DNA from 3 places in the Ectobacillus sp. JY-23 genome. Region 1 is predicted to be linked to each of the others. Evidence: riboswitches for the same ligand, from Rfam matches in the RefSeq annotation. Region 1 holds a riboswitch; each other region holds the start of a gene.
What was found. A riboswitch is a leader RNA that binds a small molecule or an ion and turns the genes downstream of it on or off. The one in region 1 is predicted to bind S-adenosylmethionine.
Positions count from the first base shown of each region.

Region 1 (10,555 bases):
AATGCGTATCCGTATATATCAGGATGCTCAGGCATGGCGCGCAGTGCTCTGAGCTCCGGGACGAACAACTCACGATACGGCTGATGAAATAAATCTCGTTTCATCGCTTCTCCTGCCAGAGACCAATCTTCTTTTAACAGAGCAGCCACTAACAGGTTGCTGACGCCGCTGCCTTGGACAGCTTCCGCATAGGAGAGCGTGGCAGGAAGTACGCTGCGGGCATCTGATGTTTTAAGCTCATAGGAAGGAATAATAGCGACAAGCTCCAGTTGATCAATTTGCTGATGAACAAGCATAGCCTTTTGTCCATCGTATGTTCCAACAACAAGACCACCGTAAAGCGATGCACCGACGTTATCCATGTGTCCTTCCATAATCGAACTGATATCCAGTTTTTCTTGCATGGTCATATTCAGTCTACAAAGTGTATTTGCCAATTCAATACCCGCAATAATAGCAGAAGCACTGCTTCCAAGGCCGCGCGTCAGCGGAATATCACTCGTCACTTCTAAGCGACAATATGGCAAGGTTACGCTATATTCGGCAGCGACGGCAAGCGCCGTTTGAAACAATAAATTACTTTCATCCTTCGGGATTCCCTCCAGCATCGCTGACTTTGCCTCGCAAAGCCAGGAGTCAGAGGAATATACATCTACTTGTAGATATTTATTAATCGCGAGGCCGATTGAGTCAAAGCCCGGCCCCAGATTAGCGGTGCTGCCTGGTACTTGTATCGTAAACATGGGAAGCGTCATTGAAGCACCGCCCCCTGAATATGTGCAAACACAACCTTTTCATCATTCGGAAGTACAATTGGTTTTATGTTTTTCACATCAATTGCGGTATTCGCATCCTTCAAGCCATTCCCTGTCAAGACGGCAACGACACGGGAGCCCTTTGGAATTTCGCCGCGCTCAATCTGCTTGCGAACCCCTGCGATGGACGCACAGGAGCCTGGCTCGGCAAAAACGCCCTCTGCTTGCGCAAGCAACTCATACGCAGCAAGGATTTCCTCATCTGTTACTTCATCAATTTTACCTTGTGAATCAATGGCAGCTTTGACAGCCTTATCCCAGCTTGCTGGGTTACCAATGCGAATGGCAGTCGCAATTGTTTCTGGTTCTTCAATTTTATAGCCGCGTACAATTGGCGCCGCGCCGGATGCCTGAAAGCCGCGCATTTGCGGCAGCCCCGTCCCTTTTTCCTCATGGTACTCCGTAAAGCCCTTCCAGTATGCGCTAATGTTACCGGCATTGCCCACAGGGATTGCTAATACATCTGGGGACTGCCCTAACGCATCGCAAATTTCAAAGGCAGCCGTTTTCTGCCCTTCCAAACGATACGGGTTAACTGAGTTTACAAGTGCTACAGGTGCCTCTTCACTCAGCTTGCGTACCATCTGCAGGGCATGATCAAAGTTGCCATCAATGCTGATAATTTCCGCTCCGTACATAACAGCTTGGGCTAGCTTCCCATACGCAATCTTTCCATTGGGAATCATAACAATACATTTCATACCAGCGCGTGCCGCATAAGCAGCGGCAGAAGCAGAGGTATTACCTGTAGAGGCGCAAATCACTGTCTTGCTTCCTGCTTCTTTAGCCTTTGCAACGGCCATGACCATGCCGCGATCTTTAAAGGATCCGGTTGGATTCGCCCCCTCTACTTTGACATATAGCTCTATATCCCATTCTTTTGAAAGCTTTTCCAGATGAATAAGTGGTGTGTTGCCTTCGTGAAGTGTAAGAAGCGGTGTTTCGGCTGTAATCGGTAAATATTGTTTATATTGCGTTAATAATCCCTTCCATGTCATTTGCTGTCACCTTCAATTCGATAGCTTGCCTTCACACACTTTACCGCATCTAGCTCCTCTAGCTTATGTAAAAGAGTTTGATAGTTTTCCAGCGTCGCACGATGTGTTACAATGACAATTTCAGCCGCGCCTTTTTCTTCAAGTGGCATTTGAATAATCTTCTCAAAGCTAGCATCATAGGAAGAAAACAAAGAGGTAATTTTAGCAAACACACCCACTTCATCCTTCACATGCAAACGAAGGAAGTACTTAGCCAGAACCTCTCGATCTTCTTTTAAAACTTTTTCATATTGCGGGGACACCGCACTATTTCCTGTTACACCTAATCTCATATTCTTCATAACTGCGACAAGATCGGATACGACAGCCGTCGCAGTTGGCAGGCTTCCCGCACCCGGGCCATAAAACATCGTTTCCCCCACAGCTTCTCCATATACATATACAGCATTAAACTCATTTTGAACGGAAGAAAGCGGGTGCTTATTCGGCAATAAAGTTGGCTCTACACTGACCTCAAGTTTATTGCCATCCCGCTTTGCAAGCCCGATTAGCTTCATCGTATAACCGAGATCACGGCTATATGCCAAATCCTCTTCCGTGATAGATGTAATTCCCTTAACCTTGACATCCGCCAGCTCCACATTTGTTGAAAACCCGAGTGTTGCTAAGATTGTCATCTTTCGTGCCGCATCTAGACCTTCCACATCTGAGCTTGGATCAGCCTCCGCAAAGCCGAGGTCCTGCGCTTCTTTTAATACATCTTCATATGCTTTTCCTTCGTTAGACATTTTCGTTAAAATAAAGTTTGTTGTACCGTTTACAATCCCCATCATCTTTGTGATGCGATCGGATGAAAAACCGTCCACAATGCTTCTTAAAATCGGAATACCTCCCGCAACACTCGCCTCATAAAAAAGGTCGCATTTATGCTCTTTGGCAACCGCAAGCAGCTCTGTTCCATACAGAGCCATCAAATCCTTGTTTGCAGTCACAACATGCTTCCCATTTCGCAGCGCCTGCAGTATACATTGTCTTGCTTGTTCTACACCGCCCATTACTTCAATGATGACATCAATTTCCTCACTATTTATAACCTCATCTGCATCCGTTGTTAACAGGGCAGGATTGATGGCGACATCTCTTTCTTTTTCCGGATTTTGCACAAGCACCTTCGCAACTTTAACAGGACAGCCAATTTGATGAGCCAAGCGATCTTGATGAGATGCAATAATTTTGACTACCCCGCTGCCAACAGTTCCAAGACCTAGTAGTCCTACTTTAATTTCAACCATCTTTCCCCACCCCTTCGTTTATTTATCTGCAATTATATAGGCTGTATATTTTAAAAACAATGTTTTTTGAACATTCAGAATATAAAAAATCACTTTGCGTATAGTAATCGTTTTCAAATACACTTCATTTAAATCTCAAGAAAAGTATATATAAAAAGGCAGTCATTGCTGCCTTTTTGCAACCTTATATTCAACCTATCACAAGATATAAGGCGTTGTTTGATAGACGTAATAATTGAGCCAATTTGAAAAAAGTAAATTTCCATGACTCCGCCAAGCCACAAACGGCTCTTGATTTGGATCGTTGTGCGGATAATAATTTTTAGGTACGTTAATAGGTATACCTTTCGCGATATCGCGCTCATATTCTTTCTTTAACGTATCTCTCGAATATTCACTGTGCCCCAAAATGAAGATATTCTTACCGGCGTTATCTGCCACAAGATGGACGCCAGCTTCTTCTGAACACGCCAACACATGCAGATCAGCAACACTCTCAATATCTACTGCACGTACTTCTGTGTGACGAGAGTGAGGGGCAAAGAAACGTTCATCAAACCCTCTAAGCAGCGGCAGGTTGCGCTCTTTTATTTCATGCTCAAACACACCAAACATTTTTTGAGGTAAGTCATATTTCGGCACCCCATAGTGATAATAAAGACCTGCTTGTGCCCCCCAGCAAATATGAAGCGTAGAAGTGACATTTGTCACTGAAAATTCCATAATTCGTTTTAACTCTTCCCAGTAATCTACCTCCTCAAAAGGAAGTGTCTCGACAGGCGCACCAGTGATGACCAAGCCATCAAAGCGTTCATTTTCGATATCGCGAAATGTTTTATAAAAGCTAGTTAAATGCTCCTTCGATACATTTTTGGAATGGTGAGATTCCATATGAAGCAAGTGTACATCAACCTGAAGGGGCGTATTTCCAAGCAGACGCAATAGCTGCGCCTCCGTTTCTTGTTTGGTGGGCATTAAATTGAGAATGGCGATTTTTAACTCCCGAATATCTTGCGTCGTTGCCCGCTCCTTTGTCATCACGAAAATATTTTCGCTCTCGAGAACCTGACGAGCTGGCAAATCCTTATCCACGATAATGGGCATATTGCTTACCTCCTGATAACGCTTGATTGAGGTCTGCGATCAAGTCCTCCACATCCTCAATTCCCACAGATAAGCGGACTAAATCCGGTGTCACACCTGCGAGGCGCTGCTGCTGCTCTGTTAACTGGCGATGCGTTGTGCTGGCAGGATGAATGACCGATGTACGCGCATCTGCAACATGTGTAACAAGTGCCGCTAGTTTTACTTGTTCAATAAACTCCCTCGCTGCGTTTGCACCACCCTTTACCCCGAATGTTAGTACACCACTAGCGCCCTTTTTCAAATATTTTTCCGCCAAGCTATACTGCGTACTGCTTTCGAGACCTGGATAATGAATCCAGCTGATGCGTTCATCCTTCTCAAGCCACTTTGCAATCTCTAGCGCATTTTGACTATGGCGGTCCATACGCAAATGGAGCGTTTCGAGGCCAATGTTGCTGATGTATGCATTAAACGGACTCATACAGTTTCCGTAATCGCGAAGCAGTTGTACGCGCGCTTTTACAATATAAGCTGCGGCACCAAAGTCTTTTACGTACTGTACACCATGATACGTGGCATCCGGTTCAACCAGTTCCTGATATTTTCCGTTATCCCAGTTAAAATTACCGCCATCAATCACAATTCCTCCAAGAGAGCTGGCATGACCGTCAATGTACTTTGTTGTGGAATGCACGACAATATTAGCACCGTGGGCAAAAGGTTGACATAAGTAAGGCGTTGCCAGTGTGTTATCAATCACTAGTGGTACATCAAGCTCCTTTGCTGCCTTTGTAAACTCTTCAAAGTTAAGTACATTCATCGCCGGGTTTCCAAGCGTTTCTCCGTATACAAGCTTTGTATTTTGCTTGCCTAGCTTCACAATTTCTTCCGCAGGTAGGTTTGGATCAAAAAAAGTAACTTCAATGCCGAGCTTACGTAGGCTCACGCCAAATAAATTAAAGGTGCCTCCGTAAACTGTGGATGAGCAAAGAAGATGATCTCCTGCGTTACAAATATTTAAAATCGCCAGCATAATGGCAGCCTGACCGGACGCGGTAGCTACTGCCCCGACGCCGCCCTCCAGTTGACTTAACTTTTGCTCAAACGCATTGATAGTTGGGTTACCAATACGCGTATAGATATAGCCTTCCGCCTGTAAATTAAACAGAGCTGCTAAGTCGTCTGGTGTATCATATTTATAAGTTGTACTTTGATATAATGGCAGTACACGTGGCTCTCCATTCTTTGGTGTATATCCGCCCTGCACACAAATTGTCCCTTGCTTCCATTGCTCTCCCATTTCAAACACCCTCTCTGATATAAAATAGCTCTGTTCAAGTTTGTTGTTGATTTCCGCAGGGGTTCGCTTTCAGCGGACAGTTAAAGAGTCTCCTCAGCGCTATGAGCCTGCGATGTCTCCCCTTGACTCTCTTAGTCTCACCCCTTCACTCTCATCAACAAGTTTCAATTAGAAACATCAGACTTTAACACAGCCTATAAATAAAAAACTGCTTCTCTCGCCCAAAGGCAAAAGAAGCAGTCCTATTACACGTTCGACCATACTTCTCTTATCTTTCAGCATTATTCTGCAGGATGTAGCACAATTCCGTTACCGGCTGTTGCTAAGGTTTCACTGGGCCTGATCCCTCCACCTATTCTTGATAAGACGTATGAAATTAGCTTGATTTTATATACAAATCACAGAAAAGTCAAATTATTTTTTTGATTTTTAAAATTATTTACCTTAATTATCAAAGACTTTTTCAACGTGTTCTAAACACATATTGTAAATCACATAAAGTTATTTTATTAAGGTCACTTTTTTAACATAATAATTTTTTACAATCACTCATTCCCTATCTTGAATATAATACGATGACAACAAACAGAATGGACGCATGGCTTATGAGCAATCAATTTAAAGAAATATTCGGAGCCGCGATAGCTGCCATAGGTACTATCACCGCGGCTATCGGTAGTACACCGCTTCCTTTTTTAGGCGATGGTCTAAAGAGTAATCTTGACCTATACGGCAATGTTCTACAAGCAACAGGTAACGCACTAGAAGCTGACGGACAAGATGGCATATCTTTAGAAAAGATAGGCAATGAAATACAAGCCACTGGAAATTCAACTGTTGTTGCCGGTATCCTATTAGATCGGGACGGAGATGCTGGCCAAAGGGCAATTATAACTGGAAATTGGCTACAAGCTCTAGGGGGATTGACTGCACTTGGGGATGAATTTGAAGACCCTACGGCAGCAGGGCAAAACTTTAACATTATAGGAAACTTACTGCAAGCAATCGGAAATTCTCTGCAAGCAATTGGGGGTATCCGGCAGCTTCGAGAAGAACAACAGGAGCAAAATCAAGAGGGAGAAGCAGAAACTTCTTCTGATAAAGAAGATCCATCTGACAAGGAGAAGAGGGTGGATACGAAAGAAGAGTCAAAAAAAGAGATTGGACCTAATGGCTTACTTATAATGGATCGCAATGAAACAATTATATTCGTAGGTAGCTGGGTGCAAGCCGTCGGGTCTGTCCTATCTCTAGTTGGTCAAATTCAAGAAGAAACACAGGAGGTAAGTGAGAAATCAGACGTGGATAAAAAGAATAAAAAAGAAATAAAAGATACACAAAAGGAAGATGATAAAGAAGAGTCGTCTGAAGAATAAGAGGGTGTCTCCATAGGAGATACTCTCTATTTTCATGATAACAATAGTTTGAAAATTTGTTGCATCAATAGATATCCTTCACGTACAGAAGTAAAAGACTGTAAGCTTTGCAGCATCGTTAGCTTGACCTTCTCCGGTGAAAACGGGGGATATGCCTGCAAAATTAAAGCCGCCATTCCAGAGCAAATTCCCGTAGCCATGGATGTTCCCGATAATGTAATATACGTACCACCCACGATAGCCCCTGGATTTTGCAAACCAAGTGTAGAATTGGGTGAATAAGCAGCCGTAATATTACTGCCTGGCACAAATAAATCTGGTTTTAATAAACCATCTATTGTAGGGGATTTACTTGTGTAAGGTGCTTTTACATCATCAGAAATGCTAGCTGTATTCAAATCATCAATAGCACCTACGGTTACAACTTTTGGATGAATGCCAGGGGTATCAACTGAAAGTGCTGCTCCGTTGTTTCCTGCAGCAGCTACAACAAAAATACCTGCATCTATAGCCAATGCAGCAGCGCGCGCAAGAGGATCGTCGGAGTATGTTAATGTGGGTGGTCCTCCTAGCGATAGGTTCATTATTTTGATATTGAATTGTGCTTTATTTTGAATAACATAATCAATTCCAGCAATAACGGTAGAAGCTGAGCCGCCTCCACTACTATCTAATACCTTTACTCCAATTAATGAAGCATCTGGAGCAACCCCCGTGTATAATCCTCCCGAAATAGACCCATTTCCAGCGGCACAGCCCGCGACATGTGTACCATGACCATTATCATCATATGGTGCTGTTGCACCGTTAATAAAATCCTTAAAGTGGACAATGCGATTGATAGGCGTAACAAAATCAGGGTGTGGATAAATACCCGTATCAACAATTGCAATTCCTACATTCAAGCCTGTCAATCCAAACGTGTTTCTAGTAAAATTCGCCCCCACTGCTGCTGTGGCTATATTTAAATTCGTACTTACTTTATAATCGCAGTAAATTTTTTCTATATCCTTTAATCTTGCTAATTGTCTTAAGCTTTTAATAGATAATTGCGCAGCCATTAACTTCAGATTAATAATATTTAACCCTTCTTTTTCTTCAGGCCTTAACATAATTAAATCTTGTAATTTTTTCACAGAAGAATCCTTGCTAATCTGTATAATAACAGGAATAATTGCAGGCGATGTAGCGTCTTTTTTTTCATTTTCACTTATTTCTCTTAGGAGTGCCTTATCAAACTTGTCCTCAAATTCAAAGCTCTCTTTCATTAATATCCTCCCTTATTCAATCAAACATGTCTTTAGTACAAGGTATGTAAAACAAAGAAAACTGACATGGATACTAGAGGATTTTTTTGTACATAAGGTTCTGTTAAATTTCTTTGTTGATTCCCGTTACGTAGGTTCGCTTTCCGCGGGCGGTCAGGGAGTCTCCTCAGCACTATGCACCTGCGGGGTCTCACTCGCTTTTCCCGGAGGAGTCTCACATCCTTTACTCCAATCAACAAGTGCGAATGATCAACATTGGACTTTAACACAGCCGTATATAAAGAAAGACCCCTGTATACACAAGGGCCTAATAGTTTTTAGCCATCATAACCAAGGAAACTTGCACCAATGATAATCAAAAGGATAAATAATACAACCACTAAAGCAAAGCCGCCATAACCATAGCCGCAGCCACCATAACCACCGTAACCGTACATAGCTTTGTGCCTCCTTATATATTACTAAGATGTGTGTACAAAGATATAATATGGTTATACGATGCTTTTGCGCACGTCCGAAATAAAATGGGCGTTGTAGCATGTGTCCTATGTCGTTCCTCTTTGTTTTACAGTATGTGTATCATTGACTATAATAAAGAAAAAACATCAATGGGGGTACAAACAGATGACATTACATAAAGCACTCACAATTGCTGGTTCCGATACAAGCGGTGGTGCCGGAATTCAAGCCGATCTGAAAACATTCCAAGAGCTTGGTGTATATGGAATGACAGCTTTAACGACAATTGTAACAATGGATCCGCATGAAGGTTGGGCACATAATGTATTTCCAATTGCAGCCTCTACATTAAAACCACAACTAGAGACTGTAATAGAGGGCGTCGGTGTTGATGCATTAAAAACAGGGATGCTGGGATCTGTTGAAATCATTGAAATGGTTGCAGACGAGCTAGAAAAACACAATCTTCGCAACGTTGTCGTTGACCCGGTAATGGTTTGTAAAGGTGCGGATGAGGCGCTTCATCCTGAAACAAACGATGCCTTGCGCGATATTCTTGTTCCTAAAGCTTTAATTGTTACACCTAATTTATTTGAAGCATATCAATTGAGCGGCGTAAAAATTAATAGCTTAGATGATATGAAGGAAGCGGCGCAAAAGATTCATGCGTTAGGTGCAAAATATGTCCTGATTAAGGGCGGCAGTAAGCTAGGAACAGAAAAGGCCATCGATTTATTATTCGACGGAGAAACATTCGATCTTTTAGAATCCGATAAAATAGAGACATCAAATACACATGGTGCTGGTTGCACATACTCAGCAGCAATTGCCGCTGAAATTGCGAAAGGTGCTCCTGTAAAAGAAGCTATTTCTACAGCAAAAGCATTTATTACAGATGCCATCCGCCATTCTTTCACATTAAATGAATATGTTGGACCAACACATCACGGGGCATACCGCAAGTTTGGCGCCGGAAAAGAAAAGTAAGCAGCCATTTGGCTGCTTATTCCTGCCTATGGCTCATCTATCTGCCAGCCATTCCTCCACTTGCTTTGCAAAAAGATGCGTATCCAAAATCCCCCCCATATGTCCGTATATACTATGAAATCCAAAAAAGCTAGCTTTCTTTCCAAGCACCTGTAACTGCTTTACAGTTTCCTCACTCATATATGCAGGCTGCAGAGTATCTTCATAGCAAGAGATTAATAAAACCTTCGCTTGAATACGCTCCAGCGCTTCCTGCATATTTGAAAAACCGGCTGATATATCTTGCAGCATAGTAGCACGTGATGTATAAAGCCAGTGGTTTGCATCACAATAGGTGATGTTTTCCTTTACTTTTTCATAGATTTCTATCTCGTACGCCACCGCTCGCTCCATATCTTGCGGGGCTTGTAGCGTTTCTCGACTACTTTTGTACATATCTTCATACCACTTTGTACTAAACGCATTTGTGTACATCATTTGAGCAGCTAGATGAAGTCCTTCAAAAGGCTCTGCTTTTCCGTAATATTGACCACCATTCCAATTCGAATCCAGCTGTATTGCACGAATGGCGTGCTGTAGCACATTACATGATGTGAAAATTGGACTTTGCGCATTTGTTATTACACCAATACAGCGTTCTACCATATTCGATTCTTTAACCGCCCAATGAAGTGCAATCATTCCTCCAGCGGAAGGACCAATCACCGCATGTAGCTTCTGAATACCTAAAGAAGCAAGCAATTCTTTTTGAATTTTGACCATGTCTGCAAAAGTGAATACTGGAAAATCCATCCCATATGGCTTTCCTGTTGCAATATTTATAGAAGCGGGGCCAGTTGCAATAACATTGGGATTTTTTTGTTGAACGTTACATAGATTTTCTGTACAAATTACAAAAAAACGGCTCGTATCTATTGCTTTATCATCTCCAATTAAGTCTCCCCACCAGCTGATCGCTTGACTTGTCGCACTAA
Region 1 covers NZ_CP095462.1:2,345,074-2,355,628, forward strand. The annotation lists gene thrB (homoserine kinase) at 1-755, opposite strand, end outside; gene thrC (threonine synthase) at 752-1,813, opposite strand; gene MUG87_RS12105 (homoserine dehydrogenase) at 1,810-3,105, opposite strand; gene metA (homoserine O-acetyltransferase MetA) at 3,304-4,209, opposite strand; gene MUG87_RS12115 (bifunctional O-acetylhomoserine aminocarboxypropyltransferase/cysteine synthase) at 4,190-5,491, opposite strand; SAM riboswitch class I at 5,757-5,859, opposite strand; gene MUG87_RS12120 (DUF6944 family repetitive protein) at 6,097-6,867, shown strand; gene MUG87_RS12125 (S8 family peptidase) at 6,900-8,135, opposite strand; gene MUG87_RS12130 (YjcZ family sporulation protein) at 8,453-8,572, opposite strand; gene pdxK (pyridoxine/pyridoxal/pyridoxamine kinase) at 8,760-9,581, shown strand; gene MUG87_RS12140 (alpha/beta fold hydrolase) at 9,615-10,555, opposite strand, start outside.

Region 2 (10,555 bases), 1.7 Mb from region 1:
AGAAATAATAAAAAAGAGAGCCTCGGCTCTCTTTTTTTATGTGAGAGAATTTTCTGTTAAAAAATCAGTTTGTTTCTTTTTCTATATTGATGTTATATCACCTTTTAGGAGTATTTCGCATACATATACAGCAAAAAAGATAGCGGGGAGCATATGTATGTATTCTTATATTGATTTTTTAGCCCTGTTTGGTGTGGGTAGTGCACATCCAGGCGGATTTGCTCTTACAAAACAATTATTAAAGCTTTTGCCGCTCAACTCAAATACAAAAGTGTTGGACCTTGGTTGTGGCACTGGCAAAACAGCTGTGTATATTGCCAAACAGTATGGATGTCAGGTGACAGCACTGGATTATCATCCTGTTATGATTGAAAAAGCCAAACAAAGAATATTACGAGAAAATGTCAATATAGAATTGGTACACGGCAATGCGGAACAATTACCGTTTGCGGATGAAAGCTTTGATATTATTATTACAGAGTCTGTTGTAGCGTTTACTAGTATCTCTCGTACATTATCACAGCTATATCGGGTGCTACGAAAACAAGGCTATGTAGCGGGTACAGAGATGACTGTTGAAAGGCCTTTGCATGCCCAGGAATACGCATATATTAGACAATTATACGGTGCTGCAGAATATTTAACAGAACAACAGTGGTATGAGTACTTTACTAAGCAAGGTTTTCAATGTGTGGACGTGATACACAGAGACACAGTGGCAACAGCGCAATATGAGTGGACACCAGAATGGGATATCTCCGCAAATATTTCTCCATCTCTCTATGAAATATGGGAGCAACATGAAAAGATTTTAGCTATGTATGGCCATGTACTTGGACACCGTGTGTTTCGATGTCAAAAGTAAGAAGGAACCTTGTATGAGGCTCCTTCTTTGTATGAGATGCGGTTCGAATAACAAACATTAAAAGAAGAATAGAGCTGCTAAAGCGATACCCACAATAAATCCTAACCCAAGTGCATACGCACCGCCATAATAGTCATCGTCACATCTTCCGCGGCAATCCCTTCTCTCGTAACCATAGCGATTGCGATCTTCATTGTACCCATATACTTCTTCATCGTATGGAATATAGCCAAAGCCACGATTATATCGTTGTCGAACAGGCTCAATCCAAACGGAATCATCGGAAACCTTTTTAATCCTTCCGATATGATAGTTACCAGATTTGTCTTGAATACGTACAACTCTGCCATTATATTGACAGCATAGATGATAACATTGTTGTCGGTTCATTATAAACCTCCTTTCACCTCATGATAGAGTATGACAAAGGACAAACATTGCTTGTGTGAATATCTCGAATGTATGAGTAAAAAGAAGTATAAGCATTGCATTTATCTGTAAAAATTTATAGTATTAGAGGGATATAGATAGATAGGGGATAGATGATGCTGGCTGAGAAATTACTGTTACATATTTTAATTATTATGGCACCGATGTTTTTTTATGGGTTATTTATAGAACACCACTCATTGAAGAAATCAAAGATACTCGGCGGTATACTTCAAGGAGTAGCGGCCTGTTTATGTATGTTATTTCCATTTGTAAGCCACGGGTTTCATTGGGATTTACGATATGTCCCTATCATTGTAGCTTTTTTGTATGGAGGCCCGAAAGCAGGAACAATCGCCTTCTTAATGGTCATATGTATGCGCATTGCAATCGGTGGTCCTCTTGTTTTATATGGTATAGGTATTATTGTGTTATCTGTGTTGTTTTCTTTTATGTTCGTAAAGCGATTTTATGAACATCCATCAAACCACAGAATCATCATAGGTGTGTTAATGGGTTTTTGGTCTGCTTTCTCTGCTACCCTAACCGTGTTGTTTTACATGTGGAACACAAAATCCTGGAAAGGTGGCCTGGCTGATGATTTAGTACCTATTGCGCTCATTCAGATGCTAGGTATGACTGCTTCTGTTTTAATGCATGAACGAATTGTGGAACGAATTGTGATGCGCCAAGAGATGGAACGTGTCGAAAAAATGAATACACTCGGAGAGTTGGCGGCATCGATTGCTCACGAAGTACGAAATCCTCTTACTGTAGTGAAGGGCTTTTTACAAATGATGAAGCAAGGTGAAAATTATCAATATGTGCCGCTTGTGCTGAGTGAAGTAGAACGAGCAGAAAAGATTATTAGCGACTATCTTAATTTTGCCAAACCACAATTTCAAGAAAAAAGGCGTTTTTGTTTAGATATTGTATTAAATGAGGTTTGTATATTGCTAGAACCATTAGCTATGAACAAAGGAATTTCTTTACAAGTTAAAATTGGGGCAAATCCACTTCTTGAGACCGATGCAGATCAGTTGAAACAAGCATTATTGAATATTATTAAAAATGCCATTGAAGCTACCTCATCAGGAGGTGTAGTTGTTGCAACTGCTGCTGTAAAAAGTGGTGTTGAAATTCGAATTGTGGACACTGGGAAAGGGATGACCACCGAGCAGCTTAAAAGAATCGGAACATTGTTTTACACAACGAAAGACCAGGGAACTGGACTCGGGACATTGGTCTCTTTGCGTATTATTAACACAATGAACGGAACACTGATGTATAAAAGCCAACCAGGAGTCGGTACAGAAGCTACCATTACGTTACCTACAGTATAATCTTCACCCCCATAAAACAAGAGAATACCGGGTATACTAATGCAACAATACAAATAACAGTCTTTTAGCTGTATTGTAAGTTGATAAAGGGGCGTCTAAAATGCGATACCGGCTACTTTTATTGATATGTTTTATCATTCTTGGAGGTTGTGCGACAGGAACAGCCAATTTGAGAGTGCATAAAAATGGCAGTGCTGATGCAACAATTCAATTTGCGCTAAAACAGGAGTTAAAGCGTTATACAGCTGATTTAAATCCATTTTCGTCTATGGAAGATGTACTTCGCAATCAAGGGTTTCAGATAGAGGAGTTTAATCGTCAAAAAGAATTTGGCTTTGAAGCAAAGCGTCACTATCATTCATTGCGTGAATTACAAGGAAGTGCAGCGACAAGTATTCCTGCCAGTGTAGAGAGTCGTATGTTACATGTTTCGTATGAAGAAAAACACTCTCTATTTTTTACGACGTATCGCGTACGTGCAAGGGTTGATTTACAACCTTTGTATGATGATTTTCTATACACGTTTACTCGTAAGTTCCAAGCCGCGGATTGGACAGCGAACTATATTGGAGATGAGCTTACTAAACAGTTGTTGCTTCATGTGAGAGTCATATTACCCATTAGAGCGTCATCGTCTAATGCAACGCAGATTGCTAAAGGCGGCAAAGAACTGGAGTGGAAAATGAGCTTACGTAAGGTTAACGATTTGCGTATGGAAGTAAAAGTGCCTCGTATACGCAACTTTGCCGTAGCCGCTGGAACAGGACTATTATTTTTGATTATTCTGTTCGTTTGGTGGAAAAAACGCCGTCTGCAAAAAAAGAAATAATTGTATAAATTTTCGGAATTACATTGACTTTTATACGAGTAATCCTTACAATTGTGAATACAACTGTATATCGTTATTTTCTTATCTAGAGAGGTGGAGGGACTGGCCCTTTGAAGCCTCGGCAACGGATTTACTATAATACCGTGCCAAGTCCAGCAAGCATCTGCTTGAAAGATAGGGGAATGAAGTATTTGTATATTTCAGCCTCTTTCTGTCTTTAGAAAGAGGCTTTTCGTCTAAAAGGAGGATTGCTATGAAATATGGATTTTGGATGCCGATTTTTGGTGGGTGGCTCCGTAATGTAGATTATGAACATATGCCGCCAACCTATGCGTATGCAAAAGAAGTAGCACAAGTAGCTGAGCGCTGGGGATATGATACGACTCTTATTGCTGAATTATATCTTAATGATATTAAAGGGCCAGAGCACGACTCATTAGAAGCTTGGACGACAGCTGCAGCTTTAGCAGCTGTTACAGAGAAGATTGAAATTATGACTGCAATTCGACCAGGGTTTCATAACCCAGCTGTGGCAGCTAAAATGACTGCCAACATTGATCATATCAGCAAGGGTCGTTTTACACTGAATGTGGTTTCAGCTTGGTGGGCAGAAGAAGCGAGGCAATACGGCGGTATTTTTTCAGAGCATGATGAACGATACGAGCGTACGAATGAATTTGTAGATGTATTAAAGGGGCTATGGACAGAAGAAACCTTTACATATGAAGGTAAATATTATCATATTGAAAATGCAAAGCTTGCTCCAAAACCTGTACAAAGACCGAATCCTATTTTGTATGCGGGCGGGGAAAGTGAAAAAGGCAAGCAAAGTATTGCATCTTTTGCGGATGCGTATGTAATGCATGGAGGGACACCTGAAGAAGTTAGCATAAAGATTGCTGACATGAAGGCGCGCAGACAAGAAATTGGTAGGGAAGCATTTCATTCCTTTGGTATGGCCGCATATGTAATTTGCCGCGATACAGAAGAGGAAGCAACAGAAGAACTACAACGTATCACAGATATAAAAACTGGAAGTGCATACGCTGGATATGACGATTTTGTGAGCAAATCACAGCTTGAACAACAAGTAAAGCTATATGATTACTCAGTTTCTAATCGTGGGTTACGTCCTAACTTAATTGGAACACCTGAACAAATTGCAGAGCGTATTCTAGCTTTTGAACAAGCTGGTGTGGACTTATTATTACTACAATTTTCACCGCAACTAGAAGAGATGGAGAGATTTGCTAAGCATGTGATGCCGTTAGTTGAACGAAAAAGAAATCAGATTACAACATAGAAAGAGAGTGGAAATGATGGGGAAAATTTATGTAATTCACGAAAACAGTGAGTGGACAGTGCATTTAACAAAGCGATTGGAAGAGTTGAAACTACCTTATGAAGAATGGCATCTCAATGAAGGTTGTATTGATTTATCAACGGAGCCACCTGAAGGTATCTTTTTTAGTCGCATGAGCGCATCTGCACATACAAGGGGACATCGTTATGCACCGGAATATACAGCAGCCGTTTTGCATTGGTTAGAGGCACATGGTCGTAAAGTATATAATGGCAGCCGTGCGCTTTCTCTAGAGGTTAGTAAAGTACTGCAGTATCTTGAGCTTGAAAAGCATGGTGTACGAACACCAAAAACGGCTGTTGCGGTAGGTCGTTCGCAAATTTTAGAAGCGGCAAAGCGCTTTGATGGATGTCCTTTTATTACAAAGCATAATCGCGCTGGTAAAGGTCTTGGTGTGCAGTTGTTTCAAAGTGTGGAAGCACTGCAGAGATATGTGGAAAGTCAAGCGTTTGAAGAACCTGTTGATGGCATCACATTGGTGCAAGAATATATCCATTCGCCTGAGTCTTATATTACACGCTGTGAATTTGTAGGGGGCAAGTTCGTTTATGCCGTGCGTGTCGATACAACAGAAGGATTCCAATTGTGCCCTGCAGATGCTTGTCAAATTGGAGACTTATTCTGCCCTGTAGGAGAGGAAGTAGAAACAAAGCCAAAGTTTCAAATAATAAACGATTTTCAGGAAGATGTTATTGCAAGCTATGAAAACGTGCTTGCGGCTAACGGAATCAGCGTAGCCGGCATTGAGTTTATACGCGATGCAAACGGAATTATTTACACGTATGACATTAATACAAATACAAACTATAATTCTGATGCTGAAGCAGTGGCAGGTGTATATGGAATGCTTGAAGTTGCGAGGTTTTTACAGAGTGAACTGCAAAAGTACCATCCAAACAGTGTAACTACTCTTTCGTAATAGATATAGTGAAGAGATCTTTGTCAGATGATGAAGATCTTTTTTGTGTTTGATAGACATGTCAGCCCGGCTTGTACATATATTGTAACAGATACGATTGAGGAGGTTTATATGGATCCGATGTATACAGGCAGTATTATATCTTCGCTTTGTACAATAGCGGGGGCAGTTCCTGCTATGTTTTTACAGCATATTTCGCATCGAGGTCGTGATATATTACTGGCATATACAGCTGGGATTATGGTAGCGGCTTCTACCTATGGATTAATCCCCTCAGCTATGAAACTATCAAATATATATGTGCTGACTATTGGTGTGTTGCTTGGAACGATTGCACTGACTTTTCTGGATAGTTGTCTGCCACACATAGAGCTTGAAAGGAAAGAACATCCGTTTCAAGGCGGCCAACCCTTACTTTTAATTGCGATGGCTTTTCATAATATACCGGAAGGCCTTTCAGTAGGTGTGAGTTACGGTAGTCATGTAGCTGATTTAGGACCATTGGTTTCATTTGCGATTGGACTGCAAAATGTACCAGAAGGGTTTCTGGTCGCCCTTTATTTAGTATCGCACGGCGTAAAACCAATATATGCTTTATTGTGTACGGCTTCTACAGGAATATTGGAGCTTGCCTTTGGTATCATCGGTATTTCATTTGCCGGACAATTCTCCGCGATTGTTCCGTATGGACTGGCGTTTGCGGCAGGAGCGATGTTGTTTGTGGTGTATAAAGAATTGATTCCAGAAAGTCATGGGGATGGAAACGAACGTTCTGCCACGTTCTCCTTTATTGGCGGTCTCTTAACAATGATTGCACTAACACATTTCATCCGTTGACAAAAATAGTGAATAAAGTTCTGAATACCCCTTTTTTGAAAGGAAATTTCAATGATGTTGTCGAATACGAAAGTATGTTGAAATATGGGAGGCGAACGATGTTAGCTGAGAAGTTGCTATTGCATATTTTAATTATCTTAGCACCCATTTTGATTCACCATGCTTTTTTTGAAAAATGGCGTCTTGGCAATTCGCCATGTGTGTATGGGGTATTACATGGTGTCGCAGCGGGTTTATGTGTATATGTTTCTTACTTTAGCCACGGAATGTATTGGGATTTACGATATGTCCCGATTGCGTTGTCCATGTTATATGGTGGTCCAATTGCCGGTGGCATTGTGTGTATGGTTGTATTACTTGTTAGAGGTTCATTAGGTGGTGAGACACTTGAAGTGGCTTATGGAGGCGTACTTTTGATTGCTACAACTTCGTATTTCCTTTCATTGGTGTTTCAACGTAAAAAAGCGAGAAAGCGAGTGCGTATGATTGTAATTGGCAGCATGGGTGCAGTTTGTATAGCATTCACAATCATCGCTTTTTATGTTTTGAATAGCAGTTTGGCCAACCACCAAGTATTGTGGGATTATGCATTGTTTAATCTAATCCAAATTATTGCAATCGGTTTCGCAGCCATGTTAATTGAAGAGAATCTAGAAAGAATGCGTATAAAGGCTGAAATGCAGCGTACGGAAAAATTAAATACATTGGGTGAACTTGCTGCATCGATTGCGCATGAAGTACGAAATCCATTAACAGCAGTCAAGGGTTTTTTACAGCTGATGGAGCAAGAGAAGCAGGTGAATCCTACGTATTTGCCTATTATACTAAGTGAAGTGAATCGTGCCGAAGCAATTATTAGTGATTATCTGACTTTTGCCAAGCCTGAGATTAAAAAAGTAGAATCGTTTTCTATTGCAGATTTGCTAGAAGAAGTAGCGCAAATATTAGATCCTCTGTTACTGGGTAGAGATGTATGTTTAACAAGAGCGTTTCAGTCCAATGCCCGAATGAAAACGGACCGTGATCAACTTAAGCAAGCGCTTATTAATATTGTCAAGAATGCGATTGAAGCCAATGAGAGTGGCGGAACAGTGAGCATAGGTTTATATGTAGCTAATCATAATGCGTACATTCAAATTAAAGATACAGGTAAAGGAATGAATAGGGAACAGTTGTCTCGCATTGGTACGTTATTCTACAGTACAAAAGAAACAGGAACAGGCTTGGGAACTGTTGTTTCCATTCGAATTATTGAGATGATGAAGGGGAAAATATCATACAAAAGTGAGCCGGGTTTTGGAACCGAAGTTACGATTCGATTACCTATTATAGAAATGAAGTGAGCCTTGCACTGTTATGCAAGGCTTTTTTACTTTATATACAATAATTATATTATGTAAACAAATAAGCTTGACACAAATACAAGTCATATCAACTTTTTTTTCTCATATGATGAAGCATAGGAATTTGTCTATGCTTATCCTCGTGTAAAGGTGGCTTCAGCATATGAGAAAACACTTGATGGCCACATGTGCGCTGTTGCTTCTTATTCTGATGTGGACGCCTAACGTGGTAAAAGGAGAACAAAAGCAAAGAACGGTCGTATTGGTATACGATGACTCGGGAAGTATGCGTACTATGAACCGCTGGATGTACGCAAGTTATGCATTGCAAAGTTTTGTGGGTCTTCTTTATGAAAATGATATATTTTCTTATGTTCCTATGAGCACACCAGATAAGGAAATCGCTGTTTCGCTTACTAACAGGCAGTCTGAAATACACAGCATACGTAACTGGAGTAATTATAAAAACACCCCGTTTCAGTCTGTTGAAACAGCAATTCAAGCATTAAAACGTCAAGCAGGGAAGGGTGCTGAGGAACTGTGGTTGATTGTGCTGACTGATGGAGCCTTTAATGAATTGGAAGATCCCAATAATCCGCAGTATGAAGGGAATAAAAAGAGGATTGCAAGTACACTGCGCAACTTTAAAAGTGAAATGGATCAAAAGCAAGTCGCTATACACACAGTATTGATTACAGTGGAATCACATCTTAGTGAAATAGAGAAACAACAAGTTAATACATTTAAAGAAATTTGGCAGGATACGACTAAAGGGATTGTGCTTCCAACAGATGGAGAGTCTGGAATTATAAATAGTGTGAATGCGGCAGCAGCATTAGTCGCTAACCGTGATCCGTTTTCTCATGTAGAAGATGCTGTGAAAACAGAGATAAAAGATAATCATGTGAAGATTACTTCACCGTTTCCAGTGCGACGAATAACACTTGTACAACAGGGGACTAAACAAAATGCACGTGTAAAAACAAGTCCATTTGAAAAGGTAGATTCATATGGAATAGAAACACCGCAGACGCTAATTCAAGGATATATCACTCACTTATCCTATACTCGTAAAGTTATCCAACCAGGCACGTATGACATTATATTAGAGCAGCCACCGCCTCCTGATACAAGAGTATTAGTAGAACCGGATTTAGATTATAAAGTTACTGTATATAAAGAAAAAGAAAATACACTTAGAGAAGCAAATGGAGAGGTATATACAGGAGATCCGCTCATTATAGAAGCAAAACCAGAGGAATTGCCGACAAAATCTTCTTATTTTGCTGCGTATATTACAATGGATGAACAACAACGTTCTATGACCTGGAATGAGGAAAGAAAAGCATTTCAGTATCGGTTGAACGCTACATCATTTCGTGGTTCCATCAGTATGAACATTAAAGGCTTTTATCAACAAACTAAGGAATTTCAAATTAAAGCGGTATCTAAACCACAATTATCGTTGCGCGTAGAAACCGTAAATTGGAAGCAATCTGTAACGGAGCTCGTGCATGCAAAGCCTCTTGTCTTACAACCGCTTTTAAACGGAAAAGCGATGACAAAGGAAGAGCTGAAAAACGTTTCATACCAAGTTCGCCTGAACAAAAATATTCGCTATGAATTGCTTCATAATGAAAAAATACATGTCTATTTGCGCCCGCTATATTCAAATACTTTTAATTTCACTGAAACAGGAATCGCAGAGGCAACTGTTACAATGAAACATCCGAAATTCGGAGAGGTGTCGCAGTCTGTAACGTTCACTGTAGAAAACACATCCATGTGGCAACGTTACCATATTTTGTTGCAATATGTTATTCCGAGTATATTGGCACTTATGATGTTAATGTTTGTAATTGTTGGATGGATTGTCAAGCCGAGGTTTCATCGACGTGCTCTTGTTTCGTATGAATTAGATCAGTCTTTATCAGATGAGTGGATTCATAAAGCGGAACCTGAAGTGTTGCGAGGGCCTTGGTGGAAGCTCGGGATACCGTACCGAGCTGAACGTCGAACAGTCCAATCTGTTACTTTTGTGGCTAGAAAAGGGACGAAAGCAGTTTTAATAGCGAGGGAATGTCAAGTGGAAGGGATGGTGATAGACGGGTCTTTTTTGCAACAAGATGAGATTGGTACTGAGCATAGAACTTTATATCCGAACGAAACCATCATCGTAGATCGCGGCTATGGAAAAGAAACATATTGGTATGAATGTGATTAGGGGGGGATGAAGAGTATGAATGCGCAAGTTCCGACGATTTTAATTGGTTTAGGTGGGATCGGAAGTTCCATTACGCATCGTGTATACGGGAAAATCCCAAAAGAGCGTCGTAAGAAAGTGGCAATGCATGTGTTTGATACAGATATCAATACGGTAGGGCGGTTTGGGAACAAAAAGTTTGTCACACAAACGAGCTCTAGTAAAACGCCGCGCGAGTATATTGCGGAGGATCCGACTATTACAGATTGGTTTCCGGAAGACCCAACTATTTTAGATAAGCCGCTTACCGAAGGGGCAGGACAATTGCGCGTTATTTCGCGTTTAGCCTTGCGTGCTGCGATGAAAGATGATAAATTGACCGCATTTTGGCAAGAGATTGAGGGGATTTTTCCGGTTACCAGTG
Region 2 covers NZ_CP095462.1:662,662-673,216, reverse strand. The annotation lists gene MUG87_RS03505 (peptide ABC transporter substrate-binding protein) at 1-8, shown strand, start outside; gene MUG87_RS03500 (class I SAM-dependent methyltransferase) at 158-865, shown strand; gene MUG87_RS03495 (hypothetical protein) at 923-1,255, opposite strand; gene MUG87_RS03490 (ATP-binding protein) at 1,411-2,637, shown strand; gene MUG87_RS03485 (hypothetical protein) at 2,807-3,466, shown strand; SAM riboswitch class I at 3,545-3,647, shown strand; gene MUG87_RS03480 (LLM class flavin-dependent oxidoreductase) at 3,720-4,769, shown strand; gene MUG87_RS03475 (ATP-grasp domain-containing protein) at 4,786-5,748, shown strand; gene MUG87_RS03470 (ZIP family metal transporter) at 5,860-6,585, shown strand; gene MUG87_RS03465 (ATP-binding protein) at 6,684-7,928, shown strand; gene MUG87_RS03460 (vWA domain-containing protein) at 8,092-10,152, shown strand; gene MUG87_RS03455 (tubulin-like doman-containing protein) at 10,168-10,555, shown strand, end outside.
Region 2: another riboswitch for S-adenosylmethionine. It lies ahead of MUG87_RS03480 (LLM class flavin-dependent oxidoreductase); the one in region 1 lies ahead of MUG87_RS12115 (bifunctional O-acetylhomoserine aminocarboxypropyltransferase/cysteine synthase).

Region 3 (10,555 bases), 1.4 Mb from region 1:
TTAGAACAATTGCTAGAAGCTGAGAAGAAAAAGGGATAGTAAGGAGGAACGGGCATGGTTCGGATTCTCGTGGCAGACGATGACGCACATATCCGGCGTCTAATCGCCCATTATTTGGAGCAGGAAGGCTTTATGATTATCGAGGCGCAAGACGGAGAGGAGGCTTGGCGAAAGCTCGAGGAATATCGAATGGATCTGGCAGTTGTAGACGTTATGATGCCGTACAAAGACGGATGGGTACTAACTGAAGAAATACGAGCCTTGTTCGATATCCCAATTTTAATGGTTACGGCGCGCGGTGAATCGCAAGACAAACTTAAGGGTTTTAAGGTCGGCACAGACGATTATCTTGTAAAGCCGTTCGATCCACTTGAGATGATAGCTCGTGTGAAGGCACTGTTAAAGCGCTACCGAATTGCCGCGAGTCATGTGTTGCATATTGGCAACACGAAATTGGATCGCAAGCGATTGGAAATGGTTATCAGAAACGAGTCTACGACTTTGCCGTTAAAGGAGTTCGAGTTGCTGTTTGTGCTGGGAAGTGAAGAAGGAAAAATCTTCACGCGCGAACAATTGATTGAACGCATTTGGGGCTATGATTATGAAGGGGATGAACGGACTGTAGATGTCCATATTAAGCGCCTGCGCGAGCGTTGCGCTGAGAGAGATACTGGTTTTGTGATTACGACAATTCGCGGCCTTGGCTATAAAGTGGAGGTTACGACATAGTGCGCACGATTTACGGCAAAATTGTCGGTTCTTTTTTTCTTGCAATTGTATTAAGTATGCTTGTCGCATTTCTTTTGGCCACTGCTGTCAATGAGCGGGATATTAGGGAACGCTTTGCAAATGACATGATGCGAGCTGCGCAAGAGTTTGCACATTTGTATGGCAAAAGCAACATAGACGATGCCGCTTCGTTTTTATCTCACACAGGTATAGCAAGGTACACTTTTGTAGTCTATGACAGGAATATGGGGCAACAAGCGGCAGGCGGACCACCCGTACCAATTGCACAAGCAGATGTCTGGCGTGTACTAGGCGGCGCTGTATATTCTTCAGATTTTGACAAAAGGATGAAGCCCCCCGCATCCTTCACAGTGGGTATTCCGTTTCAAGAAAACGGAGAAACGTACGCTTTGTTCGTTCATGCTAGCCCTGCGCCGCCTATAAGGGAGGCGCAACGAATTCAGCTAATTCAGCTTGCGGTTATATTAGTCATCGGAACGCTGCTGTTTGCGTATGTTTCACATATCTTAGTTCGTCCGATTCGCCGGCTGATTGCAGCAACGGAACAGGTAGGAAAAGGGAAATATGATATCAATGTACCTGTCCATTCACGCGATGAAATCGGAACGCTAACGCGGCAATTTAACCAAATGACGCATGAGCTTAATAAAATTGAAGAGATGCGGCAGGAATTTGTCGCCGCTGTTTCACACGAAATACAATCGCCCCTTACATCCATTCAGGGCTTTGCGAAGGCGCTGAAAAACGAGGAGACGGAAACCTGGCGTCTTGCATATGTAAACATTATTGAACAAGAAAGCGCCCGTCTGTCACAGCTTGGGAGAAGCTTAATGAAATTGGCTTCATTGGATGCGGAACAGCACCCGTTTCATCCGAAGCGCTATCGCGTTGATGAGCAAATTCGCCGGGTATTGTCCGCCTTGGCGCCGCAATGGGAGGAGAAAGAGCTGCAGCTGGACATTGGTTTGCCAAAAACATTTCTTACAGGCGATGAAGATTTGCTAGAACAAGTGTGGACTAATTTGCTTACGAACGCTATTCGCTATACGCTGAGACAGGGCATCATTCATATCAGGCTTGTCGCGTGCGATTCGAATATCATCTGCACCATTAAAGATTACGGACCTGGCATTGCAAAAGAGGAACAAACTCATATTTTTGAACGCTTTTATAAGGTCGATAAATCAAGATCTGCTGGTGGCAATGGTTTAGGTCTTGCCATTGTGAAGAAAATCGTATTATTACATCACGGAGATGTTAAAGTAGAAAGTGAGCTAGGGAGCGGTAGCTCGTTTCATGTTGTGCTACCGAGCGGGGAGTGACCAAATTCTTTTTCAAAGTGACCAGAATATCTGGCAAACTCGCCGGATATTTTACGAAAGTAACCAAATTACCAGTGAAATTCACCAGATACTAAATAACCGGTCCTCCAAGAGAACCGGTTATTCCTTTAGCTTCGTATATACGACCAGCCGTTTTTCATGATTCTCCGTTCGCCGGTCATATCGGCCGTCGCAGGTGATGATGTTTAAATACTTTCCGTCCGCCGCGCCGAAAATCTCTTCGACGGGGGCTTGATCAAAGGGGTAAATCTCTTTTTGGAAGACGATGAACGTGAGCCTTTTACCGTCTTCGTCGTATACCATAATTTCATCACCGAGCTGTATCCGTTTCAAGTAGAAGAAAATACCCGGTCCAATGTAGTTATCCACATGTCCGGCCAGCACGGCAGTACCAAGCTCGCCAGGTGCGGGGCCAAGCGCGTACCATCCGACCTTTTTCACGTCCCTTGGTACCTCCATGGCGCCGTCTGTTGTGAGCTGCACCGGTATGACTTGCGCCTGTAGGGAAAGGCGCGGAATGCTGATTCTTGTAGGTGCCGCATGTGCGACCGACGGTACCAGCAAGAAGAGGATAAGACTACTTAGAAGTTTTTTTCGTTTTGCGAAATAGGAAAAATACCGCACCTGCAGCCGCTATCGCAGCAACATTTTTCATGGTTTCCATACCGCCAAGACCTGTTTTTGGCATATTTGGCGCCGCTGTATTTGTCAATACGATGACATCAAGCGCTGGTGTGCCGTTTAATAGACCAACCGCAAGAACTGTGTACAATGTATTTGCTTTTAGCGTTGTAGATGGCAAACTTAATACCGCATTGTTTGTGCCTGCTGCACGTACTTCTAAATCAAGTGTTGCCGGATCTACCTCTTTAAAATCTGTTACTGCTTTAAAAGAAGCGTTCGGGAATAAGACTGCGCCGCCTTTCACTGCTACATCAACAGCCGGAGCATCAGGAGACAGATGACCTACACGTACCTTTGCTTTGCCTGGTGAAGTCATTGTTTCGTCATTGATAACCAAAAGCTCTAGGTTAGCTACCTTGTTAATCGCCGCTACTGTGTAAGATTTGCCTGCTTCCACAGATAGATTTTGTGAAATAACAGGTTTTCCTTGTGCCACTGTGCCTGCTGCATAAATTTCAACTTTATGTGAGCCAGGAGCCAATTTCAAATAATCTGTCGCATCTTTAAATTTTGCGCCTTGTACCGCTGTTTTACCATCTACGACTACATCAACAGCTGGTGCGTCCGGAGAAGCGTGCACAATACGTACCATCGCCTGAGAGCCGCCTGCGAGTGCTTGACCTGTGAACAAGGCAAGCATCATCACAGAAACGAGTAAAGACCATATTTTTTTCATGTGTATTCCTCCTATGTATATGTTTGGCATTACAATATGAGTGTGTGCATTCACACAATATGGAAACCAGGTAAATTGTTCCAAAAAAATAGTTTGACAAGCATAAGAAGAGCTGTTAAGATAATCATTAAATTCTGAATAATAAAACTCTTATAAAGAGCGGCGGAGGGACTGGCCCGATGAAGCCCGGCAACCATTCAAAAGAAAAGGTGCCAAATCCAGCAAAGCATCATGCTTTGAAAGATAAGAGAGGATCACGGAACTCCGCCTCTCCTTTGAGAGGCTTTTTTAATTTCATAATCAAATGCATCAGGTGACGCACATATCGTGCGGCTTAAAAGGGAAGACCGGTGACAATCCGGCGCGGTCCCGCCACTGTGATGGGGAGCGACTTATTAGAACCACTGTGAAAAACGGGAAGGAATAAGAAGCAATGAACCTAAGCCAGGAGACCTGCCTGTTGTATGCGCTTGTGCTCTACGGATGAATAGAGAGGAGTGATGCATACGTGTTGGGAAAACCAGGTCTCAACTCTAGTTAGTGATGCGTATGAATCTCCCTTTTCGCCGAAAAGGGAGATTTTTTGTTGAGAACACAATCAAAAGGAGTGGGGAAATATGAAAAGTTCAAACTTAGGTTATCCACGTATTGGAGAGAAGCGGGAGTGGAAGCATGCGCTCGAACGTTTTTGGGCTGGTGATCTGGAAGAAACAGCATTTTTACAGGAGATGAAGGAGCTGCGTCTTCATCATTTACGTAAACAACAGGAGATTGGCATCGACCTTATCCCGGTCGGCGATTTCAGCTTCTACGATCATGTACTGGACGCGGCGTTCATGTTCGGTATTGTGCCGAAGCGCTTTGCGCAGCAAGAGATGTCACTACGTACTTATTTTGATATCGCACGTGGTAATGACACGGCGGTGGCGGCGGAAATGACGAAATGGTTCAACACAAACTATCACTATATCGTACCGGAATGGGATGATGTAGCACCAAAGCTAATTGAAAACCGGCCGCTTCGTTTATATGAGGAAGCAAAAGAAATTGGCATTCACGGCAAGCCGGTGCTACTGGGCCCAGTTACGCTAGTGAAGCTATCAAAGGGGTATGAAAGCTTCAAACGCGCGGTGGAAGCGCTAGTTCCGCTATATGAACAGGTACTTTCCGAGCTCCAGGAAGCGGTGTGGATTCAAATCGACGAACCGATTTTGGCAACCGATCTTTCTGATGAAGAGTTTGAGGTGTTGCACGCTGCATATACGAAACTGCGAAAGGCAACAAATAGCCGCTTGATTCTGCAAACATATTTTGACAGCATAACACGCTACAAAGAGGTGGTAAAGCTGCCGGTCGATGCTATTGGTCTTGATTTTGTACATGACCGCGGTGAAAATTTGCTGTCGCTACAGCAGTATGGATTTCCGCAGGAGAAATACTTGGCGGCGGGTGTAATCGATGGGCGCAATGTGTGGCGCGCGGATCTAAAAAGTAAGCAGCATGTACTTGAACAATTGACAAAAATTGTACCAAACGACCGTCTGCTTGTACAGCCGTCAGCTAGTTTGCTGCACGTACCAGTTACCGTAAAAGAAGAATCTCTTGAGGATACCTTACAAAACGCACTGGCATTTGCCGATGAAAAGCTGGCTGAGGTTGTTTTGTTAGCAACAGGTGCAGATTCAGCGGCAATAGAAGTAAGCAGTATAGCTCTTCAGGCGCTCGCTGCTTCACCTGCACGTAATCATGAAGCGGTACGTAAAGCTATGCAGAACTTGCCTGCCGAAGTGGAACGAAATTCTCCATTCACCGAGCGCCGCGAGCTGCAGCAAGCTCGCTTCGGATTGCCGCTTCTGCCAACCACGACCATCGGTAGCTTTCCACAAACTGCCGAGGTGCGCCAAAAGCGCCGGGCATGGCGGCGGGGCGAACTGCCGGATGCTACCTATCAAGCGTACATTCGTGCCGAAATTAAAAAATGGATCGAAATGCAAGAGGAAATAGGACTGGACGTGCTTGTGCACGGCGAATTTGAGCGCACGGACATGGTCGAGTATTTTGGTGAAAAGCTAGCCGGCTTTCAATTTACCCAAAACGGTTGGGTGCAGTCGTACGGCTCGCGCTGCGTAAAGCCACCGCTCATTTACGGCGATGTGGCCTTTGTAGCGCCAATGACAGTGAAGGAAACACTATACGCACAGTCGCTTGTTAACAAACCGGTCAAGGGTATGCTAACAGGGCCGATTACCATTTTAAACTGGTCGTTTGTCCGCGATGATATGCCGCGCCGCGATGTTGCCAATCAAATTGCCTTGGCCTTGCGAGAAGAGGTAGAAGCACTCGAAGATCATGGCATCCGTATGATTCAGGTTGATGAGCCTGCACTCAGAGAAGGATTACCGTTAAAACGAAAGCACTGGGACAGCTATCTTGCCGATGCGGTATATGCATTTAAGCTGGCAACAACAGTTGTTCGCGACACAACGCAAATTCATACACATATGTGTTATTCCAATTTCGAAGACATTATAGAAGCAATTGCTGCGCTCGACGCCGATGTGATCTCAATTGAAACGTCAAGAAGCCACGGTGAACTCATCGGCGCATTTGAAACACACACGTATGAGAAGGGAATTGGCCTGGGTGTATACGACATCCACAGCCCGCGTGTACCAAAGCTTTCTGAAATCGAACGTAACATCGCCCGCGCGCTGCAGGTATTGCATCCCAAGCAAATTTGGATTAATCCGGATTGCGGGTTAAAAACAAGAGGCATTGATGAAACGGTAGCAGGGCTGTGCATCATGGTACAGGCCGCCAAGCGAGCGAGACGACAGCTCGAAGCGGTGATACAATAGAAGCAACTCGTTTTGGAAAGAAGGTCTCTGTTTTGTATGTAATCATCGCTTATTTGCTTTTGCTACTTAGTTTTTCCCAGACATTGTACTTTTGGCCGGTGTTCACAGTCAGTATGCTGACGCTCATTATCACGGCCTGTAGCAAACAAAGATTTCTATACGTGCGCATGAAGATGCGCACGTTTTGGCTTGCTGTTTTATCAGGTGTGCTACTTTACAGTGTATTTGCACTTGGTAAATGGCTTATCATGATACTAGATCTGCCGCTTCTTGCTAGCTTAACGGAGTTGTACGCGGCAGTCTCACCGGCTACGTGGTGGCATTATCTCGTTTTGTTTTTGGTTATCATCCCAGGAGAAGAACTATTCTGGCGGGGCTTCATCGGCGCGCGGCTGGGTATGGTGCCGAGCATCCTGCTTTATGCGGGCGCACATGTGGCAAGCGGCAGCATACTTCTTGTCATCGCCGCGCTCATTGGGGGCTTTGTTTGGGGAGAATTATACCGCCGCACAGGCAGCTTACAGGCTGCGGTGCTCTCACATCTAGTATTTGACCTGTTTTTACTGGTACTCTTGCCGTTGCTTTAGATAATTTGACGGGTTTATGAGAGTATCTGGCAACTTTTCAAGAAAATCTGGCGACTTTTCACAATGATTTGGCAACTACACAAAAAAGCCGCACAATGCGGCTTTTCCTACGATTCATTTTGCCCTTCAACCCGAATTAAGTACAGCGCCAAGGTGATATAAAGGGCAAACAATAATACAAGAAAGACGGGCACAGAAAATATATCTTGAATCAACATCGGATCACCCCTCTATTTTAGGCTGTCCAGCGGTACCGGAAATATGAATAGAAACAGCGCTACAGCTGGAATTGCTAACAAAATGGCAATCGCTGGGTTGCGATAGTGTATGATTACGAAAGTGAATAAGACGATATTGAGCCAAATATTATGCAGGCTGTTCCAGCCATTGTCGTAAACGAACATACCTTTGTGCGCAAACAGTGCTTGAATCGCGCTGTAAAAGGTCACCCATACAGTAAAAAATACAAATTGGCTTTTTCGCTCCTTCGGAAATTTCTGCAGAAAGATAAATAGCGTCATCGGACAGATAAAAAATGTAAATGCAAAGTTAATGATTGTATGATTTAACCATGCGGCTGTAATACCGCGAAATGCCCATAAAGTGTGGTTATAGTACAGCAAATTGTACGACAGCGTAGCGACCGCGAAAAACAGGACGGTCGGATACTGCTTGCGCCACTGTGACCAATCAATAAACTTACGCGCAAACAAAATCCAAACAATAATGACCAGCAGTAAATACATTGTAATTCTTCCTTTCCCTACTCTAATTATATCAGTATTGCCGCAATTTTTATTTTTTTAACATTTGCCCTCATCAAAAGGTTGAAAGCTGCCACTTACGAAAGCAAGAGAAAAAGAGTAGGGTAGAGAAAAGGGGGAATGCACATGGCGCTTGAGATGAGAAAAACCTGCGAACGATGCCAAGAGCAGATCAGCAAGGACGCGTATATTTGCGTGTATGAATGCACGTTTTGCCAGCCGTGTACCATTAAAATGGAACATATCTGCCCAAATTGCGGCGGCGAACTGGTGAGAAGACCGCGCAAGCCAATCAGTTGATTTCTGCACGGATGCGAGATAAGCTTAGGGTAAAATCTATGTATAGAGGTATATTCTATGTGGTTCTTGCTTGCAATACTTGTACTTACCATACTTGTGGTACGATTTTACCCGCCGCTTGGACGGAAAACTCGCGGCGACCATACCCGTTCTAGAAACTTTAAGGACGGCATGTTTCAAAATCAAATAGAGACAACAATGCAGATGGACACCAAAACAAGTCTCGGTTTGCTTCGTGACTTTATCAAAGGCGATCCGATGCGTCGTCCGCCTGCGCGCATACAAGCAGAGCGCTGGACAAAAGGGACGGGAACGCGTATCACGTGGTTCGGTCACTCCGCCTTTTTGCTGGAATTGGACGGAAAAGTGATCCTGTTAGATCCGATGTTCGGTAAGGCACCGACGCCGTTTCCGTTTGGCAACAAGCGCTACGGCACATTGCCGGTCGAAATCGAGAATTTACCTGACATTGATGTGATTGTCCTTTCACATGATCATTATGATCATCTAGACTACGGCACAATTCAAAAGTTAAAAGGCAAAACACAGCGCTTTCTCGTCCCGCTTGGTGTGGGTGATCATTTGATAAGGTGGGGTGTAGAGCCGACGCGCATTACGGAGCATGATTGGTGGGAGGAGCTGACGGTTGCTGATATTCAATTTGTCTGTACACCAGCACGCCATTTTTCCGGCCGCAGCTTATTTGACCGCAATGCCTCACTTTGGTGCTCTTGGGTCATTCGCGGACATGACGCATCTATTTTCTTTAGCGGTGACAGCGGCTATGGCCCGCATTTTAAAGAAATTGGCGCCAAGTACGGTCCATTTGATGTAACGCTTATGGAATGCGGACAGTATGATGCGCGCTGGGCCGGTATTCATATGGTGCCGGAAGAAACGGTGCAAGCGCATATGGACGTAGGCGGTAAGGTGCTCATGCCCATTCACTGGGGCGGCTTTACGCTGTCGCTACACAGCTGGACTGACCCAATCGAACGCGCCACGGCAGCTGCACGGCAGCACGGCGTAAGCATCACAACACCAAAAATCGGACAAACGGTTATTGTTGGTGAGACGTATCCGAATGAAGTGTGGTGGAAATAGACGCATTTGCGTCTTTTTTTTGTTGGGCGAGCACTTCGAGCTGTTGTTTAGATTTTTTCCAAGCGACCGGAAAATACGCTTCAATTAGTTTCATGGCTATCTCGTCAAACTCATACTGCTCCTCAATGAGGACCCACGTTTTCGAAGCGAGAAAATCAGACCAAGACAGCTTGCGGAACTCTTTGCGCTTCATCGCTTTAAACACCCAGCGCTTCACTGTTTTTCGGCCTTTATCAGTTAATTTTGCATCTTTTACCAGTACGAACGGTATAGTGCGTTTATACACTTTACTTAAGTCTTTTTGCTTTGCGGCCAGCATGAGTAAATTTGCTGTATTCATCGCATCAGACAGGGCGCGGTGCTGTTCACCCTCCCAGACAAGACCGAGCTGCTCGGTCGCAAGCTTTAGGTTTGGCTGCTGCGGGAATTCCTCTTCATACGCATTAAAAATGAATCGTTGCAAATCAAAGCGCTGCTTCATCGCAAACGATACACCGTACTTTTTACAATCGGCCTCCATAAAGGCATAATCCTCTTTGCCCCAGGTCACGAACATCACATCCTCACCAACAAACTTACGAAAACGCGCCAGTACTTGCGGAAAGCGCTCTGCACCTTTTATGTCATCCTTGGTAATGCCGGTCAGCTTTGTGGTGTGCCGTGAAATGGAGGCATTTGGCTTTACGAAGGAAGAAAATGTATCCACAACTTCCATAGAAGCGGCCTCTATCTTCACGGCGCCGATATCAATAATATCGGACGGTGCATCCGACTCATAGGGCCGGAAGTTACGTTCAATATCCATTACGATGTAAAAGCGGGGTTCGTGCATGTGATATACCTCTTCCTGTTTTTTATAATATTTGTATGTGCGTATTGTAACATGCGAAAAGTTTTGTGCAATAAGAGTACCTTATTGTGTATAATAAAAAAAGAACATAAGTTCGCGAAAAGGAGTGTCGTGTATGACGAAACAATGGACAACGGAAACTGAGATTCAAGCGCCGATTGAAGTCGTTTGGGGGCTGCTTAACGAAGAAAACCTGCATAAAATCATGCCGCAGGTTGTGGAGCACAAACCGATTAAAATCACAGAGGAAGGCGTGGGGACCATATATCGTCAAAAGTACAAAGAGGGCAAGCGAGTTGAAGAATATGACGTGGAAACCCTCGAATATGAAAATACCCCGCAATTCAAAAAAATGAAAGTCGGCTTTACGCTTGCAAATATGTTTGAAATTACAGCAACATATGAGCTGCAGAAAATGAATGAAGACACAACAAAATTCACCTATACCGCGACAAACAAAGCGCTGAAGTGGTTCGTCCATATCATGCTGTTTTTTGCGAACGAAGCCGTGGTAACGACCTTTGCCAAGCGTGTAAAGCAGGTCGCGGAAGAAGAAGCAAGACGATAGGGAATATTCACTTTGTTTTGCGCACACGATATAACCGTTACCTATTAAAAGGAGGTTATAGGCATGGATAA
Region 3 covers NZ_CP095462.1:3,764,148-3,774,702, forward strand. The annotation lists gene galU (UTP--glucose-1-phosphate uridylyltransferase GalU) at 1-39, shown strand, start outside; gene MUG87_RS19040 (response regulator transcription factor) at 55-729, shown strand; gene MUG87_RS19045 (sensor histidine kinase) at 729-2,072, shown strand; gene MUG87_RS19050 (class F sortase) at 2,193-2,717, opposite strand; gene MUG87_RS19055 (DUF4397 domain-containing protein) at 2,671-3,453, opposite strand; SAM riboswitch class I at 3,601-3,703, shown strand; cobalamin riboswitch at 3,748-3,929, shown strand; gene metE (5-methyltetrahydropteroyltriglutamate--homocysteine S-methyltransferase) at 4,071-6,311, shown strand; gene MUG87_RS19065 (CPBP family intramembrane glutamic endopeptidase) at 6,251-6,898, shown strand; gene MUG87_RS19070 (CBO0543 family protein) at 7,129-7,644, opposite strand; gene MUG87_RS19075 (DUF1272 domain-containing protein) at 7,789-7,962, shown strand; gene MUG87_RS19080 (MBL fold metallo-hydrolase) at 8,020-9,066, shown strand; gene MUG87_RS19085 (exonuclease) at 9,023-9,898, opposite strand; gene MUG87_RS19090 (SRPBCC family protein) at 10,032-10,484, shown strand; gene MUG87_RS19095 (small acid-soluble spore protein H) at 10,548-10,555, shown strand, end outside.
Region 3: another riboswitch for S-adenosylmethionine. It lies ahead of metE (5-methyltetrahydropteroyltriglutamate--homocysteine S-methyltransferase); the one in region 1 lies ahead of MUG87_RS12115 (bifunctional O-acetylhomoserine aminocarboxypropyltransferase/cysteine synthase).